Thermofilum uzonense: one gene and its partners. The protein of the gene in region 4 binds, or shares a complex with, the protein of the main gene of each other region. Links are inferred from orthologs where the notes say so. Each region holds a gene or a part of one and is shown on either strand. Other genes may lie near its edges. The genes, in order: MA03_RS05870, MA03_RS00185, rpsJ, MA03_RS08165 and MA03_RS00225.

Evidence for each region.
Region 1: MA03_RS08165 (region 4) and MA03_RS05870 share a complex: the UniProt entries of both Methanocaldococcus jannaschii proteins name them as parts of the 30S ribosomal subunit. The link is inferred for Thermofilum uzonense from one-to-one orthologs.
Region 2: MA03_RS08165 (region 4) and MA03_RS00185 share a complex: the UniProt entries of both Methanocaldococcus jannaschii proteins name them as parts of the 30S ribosomal subunit. The link is inferred for Thermofilum uzonense from one-to-one orthologs.
Region 3: MA03_RS08165 (region 4) and rpsJ share a complex: the UniProt entries of both Methanocaldococcus jannaschii proteins name them as parts of the 30S ribosomal subunit. The link is inferred for Thermofilum uzonense from one-to-one orthologs.
Region 5: MA03_RS08165 (region 4) and MA03_RS00225 share a complex: the UniProt entries of both Methanocaldococcus jannaschii proteins name them as parts of the 30S ribosomal subunit. The link is inferred for Thermofilum uzonense from one-to-one orthologs.

Annotation. Positions count from the first base shown.
Region 1 is NZ_CP009961.1:1,144,660-1,147,582, forward strand. The notes cover bases 4-2,901. They hold MA03_RS05870 (30S ribosomal protein S27e), read left to right. Parts: upstream 4-1,302; coding sequence 1,303-1,500; downstream 1,501-2,901. Other genes in these bases: pcn (proliferating cell nuclear antigen (pcna)), read right to left, coding at 4-430; MA03_RS05860 (transcription factor S), read right to left, coding at 515-847; MA03_RS05865 (50S ribosomal protein L44e), read left to right, coding at 1,014-1,301; MA03_RS05875 (translation initiation factor IF-2 subunit alpha), read left to right, coding at 1,656-2,456; MA03_RS08720 (RNA-protein complex protein Nop10), read left to right, coding at 2,460-2,645. Also shown: more of pcn, read right to left, coding at 1-3; more of MA03_RS05880, read right to left, coding at 2,902-2,923.
Region 2 is NZ_CP009961.1:29,612-32,450, forward strand. What follows is about bases 1-2,814. They hold MA03_RS00185 (30S ribosomal protein S7), read left to right. Parts: upstream 1-1,010; coding sequence 1,011-1,619; downstream 1,620-2,814. Other genes in these bases: MA03_RS00180 (RtcB family protein), read left to right, coding at 1-957; MA03_RS00190 (replication factor C small subunit), read left to right, coding at 1,684-2,673; MA03_RS00195 (replication factor C large subunit), read left to right, coding at 2,673-2,814. In the rest of the region: more of MA03_RS00195, read left to right, coding at 2,815-2,839. UniProt on the Methanocaldococcus jannaschii protein: One of the primary rRNA binding proteins, it binds directly to 16S rRNA where it nucleates assembly of the head domain of the 30S subunit. Is located at the subunit interface close to the decoding center.
Region 3 is NZ_CP009961.1:1,151,234-1,154,042, reverse strand. Bases 9-2,792 are described here. They hold rpsJ (30S ribosomal protein S10), read left to right. Parts: upstream 9-1,138; coding sequence 1,139-1,447; downstream 1,448-2,792. Other genes in these bases: MA03_RS05895 (hypothetical protein), read left to right, coding at 2,655-2,792; MA03_RS05900 (UbiA family prenyltransferase), read left to right, coding at 1,777-2,607; tuf (translation elongation factor EF-1 subunit alpha), read left to right, coding at 9-1,073. Also shown: more of tuf, read left to right, coding at 1-8; more of MA03_RS05895, read left to right, coding at 2,793-2,809. UniProt on the Methanocaldococcus jannaschii protein: Involved in the binding of tRNA to the ribosomes.
Region 4 is NZ_CP009961.1:1,544,076-1,547,008, reverse strand. What follows is about bases 26-2,933. They hold MA03_RS08165 (30S ribosomal protein S8e), read left to right. Parts: upstream 26-1,237; coding sequence 1,238-1,630; downstream 1,631-2,933. Other genes in these bases: gatE (Glu-tRNA(Gln) amidotransferase subunit GatE), read right to left, coding at 1,916-2,933; MA03_RS08160 (signal recognition particle subunit SRP19/SEC65 family protein), read left to right, coding at 1,627-1,929; MA03_RS08170 (proteasome assembly chaperone family protein), read right to left, coding at 399-1,136; tgtA (tRNA guanosine(15) transglycosylase TgtA), read left to right, coding at 26-433. Also shown: more of tgtA, read left to right, coding at 1-25.
Region 5 is NZ_CP009961.1:36,591-39,338, forward strand. Bases 24-2,746 are described here. They hold MA03_RS00225 (30S ribosomal protein S13), read left to right. Parts: upstream 24-1,008; coding sequence 1,009-1,485; downstream 1,486-2,746. Other genes in these bases: MA03_RS00215 (GNAT family N-acetyltransferase), read right to left, coding at 24-740; MA03_RS00230 (30S ribosomal protein S4), read left to right, coding at 1,486-2,004; MA03_RS00235 (30S ribosomal protein S11), read left to right, coding at 2,007-2,441; MA03_RS00240 (hypothetical protein), read left to right, coding at 2,652-2,746. Outside these bases: more of MA03_RS00215, read right to left, coding at 1-23; more of MA03_RS00240, read left to right, coding at 2,747-2,748. UniProt on the Methanocaldococcus jannaschii protein: Located at the top of the head of the 30S subunit, it contacts several helices of the 16S rRNA.

The DNA of each region.
Region 1 (2,923 bases), 400 kb from region 4 along the record:
TGAGCGCATCCCTGAAGGTGTCGCTGAGCATCTTGGCTGCAACCGTGAAGTTGAGCTTGGGAGAGGGTAGTTCTTGGCCTGCAATGTCGAGGAGGGGGAACCTGAACCTCCGCTCGGCCCTGCCTTGTAGAATTATTGTGAGCCTGCCCTCGCCGACCTCGAATACGAGCTTGTCGTCGGACTTAGCCCTCTTTAAGACCTTGTTGATGTCGTCGAGTACAACGCCAATCTTAGTCTCCGAGTCCACGGAGTATTCCTCGAAGAGCCCGGCTGGCATGAAGAGGTCAACCATCGCTACTCTGCCTGGGTCTAGAGCTCTGAGGCGTAACCCGTCTGGAGATGCAAGGAAGTTTGCCTCGTCGACTATTGTTGAAAGGCTTTCAAGAATATACCTCCATTCGCGGGCATCCGGGAAGGTGAACCTGACCATTTTTGACCCTCGTTTAAAGAAGTTGGATACTGAATATAAAACTATCATTAAGGTTGGCGTCAAGAATAACGTGGGATCTCCTCTTCAGGCGTATTCGCGGTATACCTTCCTGCACTTAGTGCATATGTAGAACCTTGTCGCTGGCTCGTCGCCAGCCCTTGTCTGAACCTCGTACACGTAGGCTTTGTCGTTGCCGCAGTTCTCACACTTGAAGGGCACCACTGGGAGTGTAGACACGTTCACATCCAAGACGGTGATCTTGTCGAGGGGGTGTCGTTGAACTTTTTCCTCGAGACGGTACGCGTTTCCAGGATTATTGCTCTCCTTAACATATCCGCAGCTTCTACACTTTAATACTTTCCTGCCGTCCACAACGGCTGGTAGCATTAGCCCCCCGCATTTAGGGCAGAACTCCATGTATCCACCTAGAGACCCATGCTCTAGGCCTCGCCTATAAACCTTTTCCAAGGCGAGGTTAGCGGTTTAGGCAAAAGTATTCAGTCATTCTAGATGCATGCGTCTATGCAGGCTGGAAAAGCTTAAATTATGCGTGTAGGGTTGAAAGTGCAGCGTGGGGGTTGGAATGAAGGTTCCTGCAGTGATAAGGACCTATTGTCCAAAGTGTAAGACACATACAGAGCACGAGGTTACGCTTTATAAGGCTGGAAAGAGGAGAACGTTGGCTGAGGGTCAGCGGAGGTATCTAAGGAAGCAGAGGGGTTATGGGTCTAAGAGGAAGCCTGAGCAGAAGAGGACTGCAAAGGTTACGAAGAAACAGGTGTTGAAGCTTAAGTGTAAGGTCTGTGGATATACCTATCACAAGGAAGGCATTAGGCTGAAGAAACTGGAAATAGTAGAGAAGGTGAAGTGATATGGTTGAGGTGGAGCAGCTCGTTCCAAAGCCTAGGAGCAGGTTCGTAAAGGTTCGCTGTCCCGACTGTGGTAACGTCCAGGTAGTGTTCAGTCACTCCTCCCTTACAGCTAAGTGTTTCAAGTGTGGCAGGGTTCTTGTACAGCCTAGAGGGGGCAAAGCTCTAATAATAGCGGAAATCGTGGAATTCTTGACGTAACCAGACATTATCGTGGAGAAACACTGATCCTTTTAAGAATAGTCGCCCATTAAGCTAATTCTCCTGTAGATGTCCTCTTTTTTCAAACTTTCTCGCGACAGGCTTGAGAGGCAAAAAATATCTGTCACTAAACTTATTCTCTCCGGCGATAGACTGTGGTTAGACGTAGAGAAGAGGTTCCTAGCCTCAATGAATTGGTTGTGGCTACTGTAAAGGAGATTCACGAGCATGGAGCCTTTGTAGCTTTGGACGAGTACGGGGGATTGAGGGCCTATGTCCCGCTTGGAGAGGCTAGCCATAGCTGGTTTAGGAATATAAGAGATGTTTTAAGGGTGGGACAGAAGGCTGTGTTCAAGGTTATACGTGTAGATCCCTCAAGAAAGCTGGTTGACTTATCGTTAAAGAGAGTCTCAGATGGAGAAAGAAAAGAGAAACTTATAGAGTGGAAGAGGGCACAGAGGGCTGAAAAGATTCTCGAGCTTGCAGCTAAAAAGCTACGTAAGACCCTCGACGAGGCTTACGAGAAGGTTGGCTGGCCGCTTGAAGACTATTATGGAGAGATTTTTAAAGGACTCGAAGAAGCTAGTCTGAGGGGCGAAGAGGCTCTCTTAGAGGCCAACGTTGAGAAAAAATGGGCCGAAGTTGTCGCGGAGATAGCCCGTCAAAACATTAGACTCCCACGGGTGAAGCTCAGCTTTATCATTAATCTTCAGTGCCTGGAGGGTGGGGTTAAAGCGTTGAAAGATATTTTAACATCTTGGGAAAGAAGCGTGAAGCTGCCATCGAATACCTCTGTAAGGTTTTATACACTGGGAGCTCCCAGGTATAAGTTAGATGTCGAGGCGTTGAATTATAAGGATGGTGAGAAAATATCATCAGATATTCTAAAAGCTATTGAACAGGGCGCGAAAACCCACGGCTGTAGCTTCTCGTTTGAAAGATTAAAAGGTGAATAAGAGGTGGGAAAGCATACACTTTTACACAAGTGTTCACAGTGCGGGATGTACACATTGCGTTCTGATAAGTGTCCGTACTGTGGAGGGGAACTGAGGGCCGCTCACCCAGCTAAGTTTTCGCCTGAAGACCCTTATGGAGATTATAGGAGAAAAATGAAGCTGGAGATTCTTCTCGATAAGCGAAATTAACCTTTTACTTTAAAGACTTTTACCCAGCCGTTGGGTTCCGAGACATATACGAGCTCAAAGTGTTTTAGAGGGGATAATAAGTAGTGTGGACCGTTATAGCCTTGGAGCTGACCTAGGAAGGAGTCGAAGATGAAGAGCTGTTGTTTATAGTTCCTAGTGAAGATCATCCTGTAGAGTGTCGCGTTTAACCCCTGCGGGGTGGGTGCGGGAACAAGGAGGTATAACCTCTGGTTATTCCCTAAATCTAGATACGCGTAGGAGCCGTTGTTAAATCCGTA
Region 2 (2,839 bases), 1.5 Mb from region 4 along the record:
GACGATCCATTACATATAGAAGAGCGGGGCCATATGGAAGGAGCCGATGCAAATGCTGTTTCACGGGAAGCCAAACAAAGAGGCAGGAACCAACTTGGAACTCTAGGAAGCGGTAATCATTTCCTAGAGGTACAAAAGGTCGATAAGATCTACGACCCTGATATCGCCAAGGTTTTAGGGATAGAGCGAGAGGGCCAAATAACAGTCATGATACACACCGGTAGCAGGGGATTAGGACACCAAGTTGCCAGCGATTACCTCAAGATTATGGAGAGGCTTATCCCCAAGTATAAGCTTCCTCTCCCAGACCGGGAGTTAGTGTCCGTTCCTGCCACCAGCGATGAAGCCCAAAGATATTTCTCTGCGATGAAGGCAGCTGCCAATTTTGCATGGACGAATAGACAAATAATTACTCACCAGGTTCGCGAGAGTTTTCGCTCAGTGTTTAAGAGAGACCCTGATGCACTAGGTCTAAGAATAATTTATGACGTAGCTCATAACATTGCGAAGTTGGAAGAACACGTAGTGGATGGAAAGAGAGTGAAGGTCTACGTGCATAGAAAAGGGGCGACCAGGGCTTTTCCGCCGGGGCACCCTGAGATACCTGCAGACTATAAATCGATCGGTCAGCCCGTGCTTATACCTGGATCGATGGGGACCGCCAGCTACATTCTGGTGGGTACAACCAAGGCTATGGAGATGACTTTCGGGTCTTCACCGCATGGGGCAGGCCGTATGCAGAGCAGGGCTGAGGCGCGCCGAAGCGTGCGCGGGCAGGAAATAAAAAACGAGCTCGAAAACAGGGGGATAGTGGTAAGAGCTGCCAGTCTTGCGGTTGTGGCTGAGGAGGCTCCAGACGCATACAAAGATGTGGATCGAGTCGTGCTCGTGGCAGATGCTGTGGGAATAGCAAAGAAAGTTGTACGAATGGTTCCAATAGCAGTTGTTAAGGGCTAGGTGTTGCTGTAAAAAGAAATATTTATTAAGAGTTTCTGCAAGGTGATCGAAGTATGTCAGAGGGAAGTGGTGAAGCTACTCTAAAGACACTCAGCGGTGAGGAGATCAAAGTCTTTGGGAAGTGGAGTTTACAGGAAGTCGAGATAAGGGATCAAAGTCTTCGAAGGTATATCTCATTGAAGCCTGTTCTTATTCCTCACTCCGAGGGGCGTCACGCCAAGAAAAGGTTTGGCAAGGCTAATGTGTCGATCGTAGAGCGTTTGATAAACGAGATGATGCGGCCCGGCCGTAACGCTGGGAAAAAAATGCTGGCAATTAATATCGTGAAAAGGGCATTTCAGATCGTTGAGCTAAAGACTGGAAAGAATCCTATACAGGTTCTCGTCTGGGCTATCGAAAATGCTTCCCCCCGCGAAGAGACTACAAGAGTTATCTATGGTGGTATCTTATACCATGTTTCAGTAGATGTTTCTCCTCAAAGACGTGTGGATTTGGCGTTAAGGTTTATAACAGAAGGGGCTCGCCAATGCTCAATGAACAATCCCAAAACAATCGAGGAATGTCTTGCCGACGAGATTGTAGCAGCCGCTTATGGAGATGCGAACAGTTATGCGCTTAGAAAGAAGGAAGAGATCGAGAGAATAGCGTTGGCTTCCAGATAGACGCTAGAATATTCTTGTCCGCTACGCTTAATTGCGTGTTTATCCTCAAATAAAGGGTATTAAGATGTCTTCCACTGAGTTATGGGTTGAAAAGTATAGACCCCGCTCCTTGGATGAGATAGTAGATCAAGAAGAGATCGTTAAGCGTTTAAAGGAATTCGTCAAGACTAAAAGCCTACCGCATCTCTTATTCGGTGGTCCACCTGGTACAGGTAAGACTACCGCGGCATTGGCATTAGCGCATGACCTTTATGGGGAGAATTGGCGGGAGAACACGCTAGAGTTGAACGCATCAGACGAGAGGGGAATCGATGTAATAAGAAGTCGAATAAAGGATTATGCGAGAACGCTTCCAATAGGAGAAATACCGTTTAAATTGGTTATTCTGGACGAGGCAGACAATATGACTAGTGATGCCCAACAGGCTTTGAGGAGAACTATGGAGCTGTTCAGCCGTAATACAAGATTCATTCTAATAGCGAATTATGTTTCAAAGATAATAGAACCGATCCAATCACGCTGTGCAGTTTTCCGTTTTCAGCCACTGCCTAAAGGGTCTGCCATCGATAGGTTGAAATTTATCGCGTCCAAGGAAGGGATTAAGGTCGATGAGGAAGCTTTAGATGTAATATGGGAGGAAAGTCAGGGAGACCTCCGAAAGGCTATAAACACCCTCCAGGCTGCTAGCGCAATAGCAAAGAATGTCACTGCCGAGGTCGTTTATGAAGCACTTGGAAAGGTTAGGCCTAAGGAGGTTGAAGAGATGATTCAAAGTGCACTCAAAGGAGACCTTCTAACGTCTCGTGAAAAGCTAAGGGTTCTACTGTACAATTATGGGCTTTCAGGCTTAGATATAGTGAGATACATACATCGTGATATTTTCTCACTTGGAAAAACCATCAAGCCGGACAACGCCACGATGGCTGAACTCATAGCACTTGTCGCCGAGGCCAATTATCGCATCGTGGAGGGGGCTGATGACGAGATACAGCTAATGGCGTTGCTCTCGAAGCTTGCACTTTACTCTCAAGGTAAGGGATCGGGAGGAAAGTAATGTCTTCTTCTCGACAACTACCCTGGGTTGAAAAATACAGGCCTAAGAGGATAGTTGACGTAGTGGGCAATGAGGAGGCGAAAAAAGAGTATATAGCCTGGATTAACTCGTGGGTTAGGGGATCTCCTTCTCGAAAGGCTGCGCTTCTCTATGGTCCTCCTGGGAG
Region 3 (2,809 bases), 390 kb from region 4 along the record:
TCTACAAATTCGAGACAAAGAAGTACTTCTTCACGCTTATCGACGCTCCTGGACACCGCGACTTCGTCAAGAACATGATTACTGGAGCAAGCCAGGCTGATGCTGCAATTCTGGTCGTGTCTGCTAAGGAGGGTGAGTTCGAGGCCGGTATAAGTCCGGCTGGTCAGACGCGAGAGCACATTTTCCTCGCCAAGACAATGGGTGTCGACCAGCTCGTGGTAGCCATAAACAAGATGGATACTGTGAATTATAGCCAGCAGAGATACGAGGATATCAAGAACCAGCTCTCAAGGCTACTGAGAATGGTCGGCTATAAGCTTGAAGAGATACACTTTGTACCAATCTCCGCTTGGGAAGGAGTCAACATAGTTAAACGCTCACCCGAGAAAACTCCATGGTACAACGGTCCCTCCCTCTACGAGGCTCTAGACACCTTTAAAGAGCCTCCACGACCCATCGACAAGCCACTAAGAATTCCAATCCAGGACGTCTACTCCATCAAAGGCGTTGGAACAGTTCCTGTAGGCAGGGTTGAGACAGGCGTTCTCAGGGTCGGCGACAAGATAATAATAAACCCGCCAAAGGCTGTGGGAGAAGTAAAATCCATCGAGACACACCACACTCCTATTCAGGAAGCAATACCCGGCGACAACATAGGCTTTAACGTGAAGGGTGTCGAGAAGAGTCAGATCAGGCGCGGCGATGTTGTCGGTCCCACAACTAACCCACCCACAGTAGTGGACGAGTTTATAGGACGTATCTTCGTATTGTTCCACCCGACGGCGATAGCGGCAGGCTATACCCCGGTACTACACGTTCACACCGCAACGGTTCCTGTGACCTTTGAGGAACTACTCCAGAAACTAGATCCCAGGACAGGTAGCGTCGCAGAGGAGAAACCTCAGTACATCAAACAAGGCGACTCAGCTATCGTAAGGTTTAAGCCTAGAAAGCCAGTGGTCGTCGAGAAATACTCTGATTTCCCGCCATTGGGCAGGTTTGCGGTACGCGACTCTGGCAGAACTATAGCGGCTGGAGTAGTCATAGACGTTAAAAAGGCTGAAGGATACTAGTAGCCGTCTTTTAGAGATAAAATTTTTATACTATACAGCCTTCACCTTTTTGCCTGTGATGCTGTATGCCAACCAAGGTTCGCATCCGTCTCTCAAGCACATCTGTCGAAGACCTAAACGCAGTATGCAAAGATATAGTTGAGATAGCCAAGAGAACAGGCGTTAAGATCCGTGGCCCTATCCCCCTGCCCGTCCAGGTAGCAAGAGTCGTCACAAGACGCGCACCCTCAGGTCAAGGATATGAAACCTTCGATAGGTTTGAGCTCAGAATACATAAAAGGCTCATAGACATGGATGCCGATGAGAGGGCAACCCGCCTGCTACTTCGAACCCGTGTGCCACCAACGGTGCGTGTAGAAATCGAGGTCGTGTAAAGAGAAGCTTCTAAAACGCCATTATCGTTAATACTCGTTGACATTCTTCAATTCTAAAAGCAAAAACTTGTAACCCTGGCTATTTTTCTAGATGAGTCCTTAATCAGATGGAAAGTAAAATTTATCAGAAACATATGTCTAGCCTTCACGAGGGCCCGTAGCGCAGTCAGGAAGCGCGGCGGCCACGCTCCAGGAGCGCCGCAGTCCTAGGCTTTCCCAGAGAAAGCCGCAGGTCCCGGGTTCGATTCCCGGCGGGCCCGCTTAACAAAATCCGTCTTTCATCTCCTATGGGCGCCATGTTTTATATCGGGGAGTAGCTCCGTAAACTTGTGGGAAAAGCTAGAGCCTATTTAAGGTTAACGAGAATCGAACACGGCGTCATGACCGGCCTTGCGGTCATGGCAGGATTCTTAGCTGTCAAGTGGTGTCTGTGTGAGGCGTTGATAATCGCTTTTCTAAGCTCTGTAATGGTTGAAGCCTCTCTCTTCGCCTTTAATGATATCTTTAATATGGAAGAGGACAGGATAAATTCGCCTGATAGGCCCCTCGTCACAGGAGAGGTGTCAAAAGACGAAGCCGTAATTATTGCAATCCTACTAGCATTTTCCTCAATAATCCTCGCCTCACTCCTGGGTAAAGCACCCATGCTCCTTTTAATCATGGCGTTATCTCTCGGTAATCTTTACAACGCGTATTTGAAGAGGTTTTCAATAATCGGTAATATCACTGTCGCAGGGTTAACGGCGAGCAGTTTCCTTTACGGATCGCTGGCAACCGGCCTCGATGTACCCGAGAAGACGATATTATTCTTTATGATAGCATTTTTAGCAAATGTAGGAAGGGAGGTTGTTAAAGGTGTCAGGGATCTTGAGGGCGATGTGAGGGTGAACATATGCACTCTAGCGTGTGAGATAGGATCAGAAAAAGCAGGAAAAGTTGCATCGGTCTTCATGCTTCTCGCTGTTGCACTAAGTTTTGCAGCCATAAGTTACTTCGCGAACAAACTGTTCTTCACAGCGCTAATATCTCTGACAGACATTATTTTCATCCATGGTGCTTACCTTATGCTGAAGGAGCCAACCCCCTCCAATGCCGGCAAGCTGAGAAACACTACTCTAATCGGCATGCTTATAGCCCTGGCATCCTTCGTGATACCCTAGGTAGCTGGAAAAGACAAAAATAAATAAGCGGGCCTGGTGTAGCAGTTATGCCTGAAGGAAGATTTACTATATTAGAGAAATTGGTATCCGAGAATAACCTTGCATGGCTCCTACTAGTAATCTCAGTTTTAATCGCATCAGGACTAGTCTTCATCTTGGCGGAGCGACCACCCTTCTCTCTGGGCACCTACATAATCTATCC
Region 4 (2,933 bases):
GCGGTTTGGACTAATAAAGGAGTTTCTTACCAATGCTATGAGCATTCTTAGTGAGTATGATGTAGCTGTCATTTCGCCAGCATTTTCCATAATACCTGTAGAGCTCGACGGCTTCTATCCCTTGTCTCAATACGAGGCGAGCAGGCTCGTGTTCGAAGAGGCAAAGGATGAAATCCTTGCGGACGTGGTTTGGTTTATCTTAAACAAGGCTTACCGGGGGGTTGTTCTCGCATATTATTCTCTTCCAAGCAAATTCGTGAGAAAAATGGGGAACAAGTTAAGAGACGAGGGGGTCATTTTTATGGAGGTAAGCCTTCCCAGCTATGAAAAAGCTTTGAGTGAACATGAGAGAACTTCAAAGAAGATACTAGATGCAGTGGCCATCCTTAAAGGGATGATTACACGTGATAGACAGGAGGCTCTCTCTCCTTAACCATCTCTCTCATTTTCCTCTCAACTTCCTCTAACTCTCTCTCAAGCATTGTGCCCTCCTCGATCAACTCATCAACCGTTACGCTATAGCCATAAATCTCGTTGAACATCCGTAGAGCCTCGGCGGCTGCCTTGGGATCAGGTCTGTCCGGGGCTGCGTATGGCAGTATCGCTACTGCCGGTACACCCTCAGCTTCAAACACTGAAAGAAGAATTGCTAGGGGGCCAACCACCCCTAAGCCCTCCTCGATGAGTTTAAGCTTACCGGTTTCGAATAATTCCCTCCGCTCGTTATAGAACGCCGTGGTCGGTGCTAAGCGAATCTTGTCATCCTCCTTAAAACGATGGTCGAGTCCTCCAAATAGTATAGCCTCTCGCACTCCAACCTCGAGTGCGAACTCTGCTAGGCTCAAAGTGACTATGGAGGCATCCTTTTGACTTAGCGGGACGTTCGGCAAGAAATACAGGGTGTCACCGGTAAGGTAGAACTCATAGGGAGTCTTGACCCCCTTCTTTATCGATACAAATGGCTGCATGTAGGGTGAAAAAACGTATCCTACTCTCTCCGCATTGGTTTTTTCGACTAGGTGCCTCACTGATATCCATCCAACGTGGCCTATTCCGTGAAACCCAGCTACGAGATAGTGAGGTTGAACATCCCTGTTTAAGAGTATTTTAATCCTTCCCTTTTCAACGACCCTCATAATAGACCCATAACATTAGGCATTACGAGTAAATAAACTTGTGTTCAAACGGTAGCGAAAAACTAAAAAGGCTCGTAGAGTAGGGAGATAGGGTATAGGTCATGGGAATATACCACGGTAACGACTTGAGAAAGATAAGCGGAGGGCTTAAAAGTAGGCATGTAAAGGTTAAGAGAAAATACCTTACCGGTCGATACCCACTTAACCCTACGGTCGGCAATAGGACTGAAGTTAAAGTAATCCGTGCTCGCGGAGGAAACTATAAGGTTAGAGTGAAAGTTGCAGCAGAGGCTAACGTATATATTCCAAGCCAAAAGAAGACTATTCGCGTAAAAATTTTGAAGGTTCTGGACAATCCCTCCAACAGGAACCTTGCTAGGAGGGGAGTTATAACTCGGGGAGCAGTTATTCAAACGGAAGCCGGTAAAGCCGTTGTGACCTCGCGTCCAGGACAGGATGGCGTTGTGAATGCTGTTCTTGTGGAGTCTTCATGAAGAAAAGAGAAGGCAAGATAATCTGGACCGTATACTTTGATTCTCTAAAACCCCGGGATAAGGGGCGCCGCGTCCCTAAAGTTTTATCTGTCGAAAAGCCTCGCGTAGATGAACTGGTGTTAGCAGCTAAAAACGCCGGCTATACTGACGTCTTAATAGAGAGCGATAAAAAATTCCCGGCTTTCTGGTATGAGAGCGAGGGAAGAATTATCGTGAGGACGGCAGACCGGAAAAGTGTTGTTTTAAAAAAGATAGCTGTCGAGTTGGTTAAGCTAAGGAGGGAGCCTAAGAAGAAATAGCCTCAGTTATCTTTTTACGCACAACCTCTGCGACTATTTTTCCGTCGATTTTACCCCTAACCTTCTCCATGACTATTCCCATGATTGGGCTAAAAGCCTTTTCCTTTTTCTCCATTATCAACTGCTTCCTCTCAGATATAATCTCATCCACCAAACGCTCAAGCTCCTGCAATGTTAGACCTCGTAGAGACAGCTTCTCAATCACGTCCTCCACACTAGACTCAGGGTTCTCGGCTAGTGCTCTTAAGACTTCCGGTATTGCCTCCTTCGCTAGCTTGTTCTCGGCAACCGCCTTTAAAACCTTCTTTATGTGCTCCTCTTCTAACACTTCGACGTTAACTCCCTCTCGTCTCAGGCTTTTCAAAGTATTCGTGAGCAGGGTAGCAGCTATAACTGGCTGTACGCCCGTCTCCTGTACTAGCTCTTCAAAGAAGAAAAGGTACTCTGAGCTGAAAAGCTGCTGGGCCAACACGTCTGAGAGACCATAGTGTTTCTTTAATCTCTTTAAGGTTTCCTCAGGTGGCTCCGGAAGCTCTCCTTTAAGTTTTTCTATCAACTGTGACGATATTACGATAGGTCTAATATCTGTTTCCGGGTACATCCTTGCTTTACCAGGCCTAGGCCGCATAAACCGTGTGGTTCCGTCAGTGTTTGCCGCCCTCGTCTCCTCTGGTACTCCGGAGAAAGCTTCCAATACTCTCTTGTAAACAGCTTCAAGTGCTTTCAAGGCTTTTTCTCTCTCGTCAAATACCAGCACGAAGGCATCGTTTTCTCCTAGACTGAGAACCTCCGAGAGGATTTTAACTTCCTCCTCCGAGATGCCATAACCCGGAAGCTCGTCGCTGTGAAATATCCCTCCAACCCTCGCCCAGTAGCGAGCCCTGTCAGCCAACTCCGTACCAAACCTTCTACCCGGCTGTATCTCCTTTCCAAGGATGCCCTTGAACCCCTTGAGCTTCAAGGCCAGGGCAACACCGCCCTTTTCCAGGGCACTTCTCGCCACC
Region 5 (2,748 bases), 1.5 Mb from region 4 along the record:
CTGAACATGAGCTTCCAGGTCAAAGCGCTTTCTGGACACGACGCGCGTAGTACGTTTATATCTCCTGGGAACTCGACAAGTACGAGTTCATTAGAATTTTCTAGAGAGTGTCTTATGGGGATCCTGCATCCCCTTTCAGCCTTTGACTCCAGGGCCAATGTTGCCTCATCCTTTATATCATCAAAACTTGGAGGTTTATCACGACCATTGAGACGGTCCTCAACTCGCTTGCTTAGAACCCACCATTCAACCTTGAATCTGTCAGTTGGAAGCCCAGTATTCAACTCATCCCGAATCTCCCCATAATAGTTTTCGTGGAATTGTCTAGAGATAACCCCTAGCTTACCGAAATTAAACCTTGCATTTAAGCCTTGATGCGGGTCGTACGTCCAAACAACGAGTCTATAACCTCTTCTAATACTCCAGTCTCGCTGGCTTAGTTTAATCATGAGAGCAACATCTTTACCCCTGTACTCTCTCCTGACTCCAAGCATATGGGAGTATAAATAGTAGCCATAATCAAGGGAATAACCAATAAACCCTACCGCGAATCCTATTACTCTCCCGTTCAGAATTGCAACCTCTAGGAAGCCACCGTTATCCATTATCGCTTTCATGACATGTACAGGTAGCGTTTCACCGTAGTCTTGCATACCCCAGGCTTCCCGCATAACTTCTCGGATCTCTGATAATTGTTCAAAATTCTCAGGAGCAGTAAAGAGAACATCTTTCAGCTTCATGAATTTTTCCGTTATGTACTCTCTAATTCCTCTATTAATAGTTACTCGGCTCCTTTACAGGCGAAGCTTTTATATTCACATGAGCTTTTTAGCATCATGAGCCGGGGTGGCCGAGTGGACCAAGGCGGCGGACACAATCGTGCCGCAATTGAGCCTTTGCAGGAAATCCGTTGCCCGCAAGGGCGCCCGGGTTCAAATCCCGGCCCCGGCGCCAACATATCTCTGCGAAAAAGATATTTATTGGGTTTTTCTTTAGGCTTCAGGCAATATGTCTAGCGAGTTTCAATATATAGTGAGAATAGCGGGAGTAGACTTACCAGGCGACAAAGCCTTAGCGTATGCTTTGGCTGAGATAAAGGGAATCGGCGTCAATACAGCTTACGTTATTCTAAGGAAGCTAGGCTACGATCCGCATAGACTGTTGGGGACGTTGACGGAGGAAGATGTGGAAAAAATATCTACGGCTTTGAGGAACATTGAGTCTCTTGGCTTGCCATCCTGGATTCTCAATAGACGCAAAGAGCCTGCAACGGGGGCTGACAAGCACCTAATAACCTCTGACCTCTTATTAGCTGTGCGTGGAGACATTGAAAATGAGAAAAAGATCAAAAGCTACAGGGGTGTCAGACACATGTACGGACTTAAAGTTAGAGGGCAGAGAACCAGGACAACAGGCCGTACAGGCCTCACCTTAGGCGTTAAGAGGGGTGCCGCAAAACAACAGGAAGCTAAAAAAGGTGGTTAAATGGGAGATCCCAAGAAATCTCGTAGAAAATGGCAAGGTCCGGGTCATCCCTGGAGGAAAGATGTTCTAGAAGAGGAAATGAGACTTCTAGGAGAGTATGGCCTAAGGAATAAACGCGAATTATGGATTGCGGAGTCCCTCCTTAGGGATATAAGAGCCAGGGCTAGAAGGCTTTTAGCCTTACCAGAAGAAGAAAGGTTACCTCTGGAGAAGCCTCTTGTTTCCAGGCTATACAAGCTCGGTATCCTCCCGAGTGAACAATCCACTCTGGACGAGATTTTAAGCCTTACAGTTCGTCAAATTCTTGAACGAAGGCTACAAACCATTGTTTATAGGAAAGGACTTGCTTCAAGCATGTATCACGCCAGACAACTCATCACTCATGGACATATCGCAATAGGAGGCAGACGTGTTAATAGCCCTGGCTATCTCGTCCAAAGGCACGAGGAGGATCTCGTAGGATATTACCCGTTGTCTCCTCTTGTAAAGGCTTCTCAAGTTGCAGAAAAGGGTGAGTGAATATGGCAGAGGAAGCTAAACCGAAAGAACAGCAACAAAAGGAGGCAAAGGCTAAGAGCGACGTAGGGATAGCATGGATATATGCAAGCTACAATAACACTATTATCCATATAACGGACATCTCTGGCGCCGAGACTATTGCCATAGCATCAGGTGGACAAATAGCAAAAGCGGATCGCGACAAACCTTCTCCCTGGGCGGCCATGCAAGCCGCCGTTAAAGCTGCAAAAATAGCTCTTGACAAGGGAATTAGGGTGGTACACGTTAAGGTCAAAGCCCCAGGAGGCTACGGTGCAAAGACTCCTGGTCCGGGAGCTGGACCTGCTATAAGAGCTCTCGTTAGAGCTGGACTCATGGTTGATCGCATCGAGGATGTCACTCCACTACCCACGGACTCTATAAGAAAGCCTGGAGGCCGCAGAGGTCGAAGAGTATAAGCCGGATCAGACCGGAAACCTTCTCTTCATTTTTCCGAGCTGCAATGGGTCATCATTTCAATTTCTTTATTGAGTCAACCCTTTAGAATTTTTTGTAAGATTTTATAAATCACATACTAATATTGCTTCAACTGATAAGCAATAAGCACACGCTATATTTTTTATCTGGGATTAACCCTAATTTCATAGAATAAACTAGGTGGGTATATATTGCCTTGGATTGGACTAGAATCCTCATGTTCCTCAGAGGGGGTCGAAAGTCTACTAAAAGAGTATGGATACACTGTTGCAAGAAAGTTTGCTATTG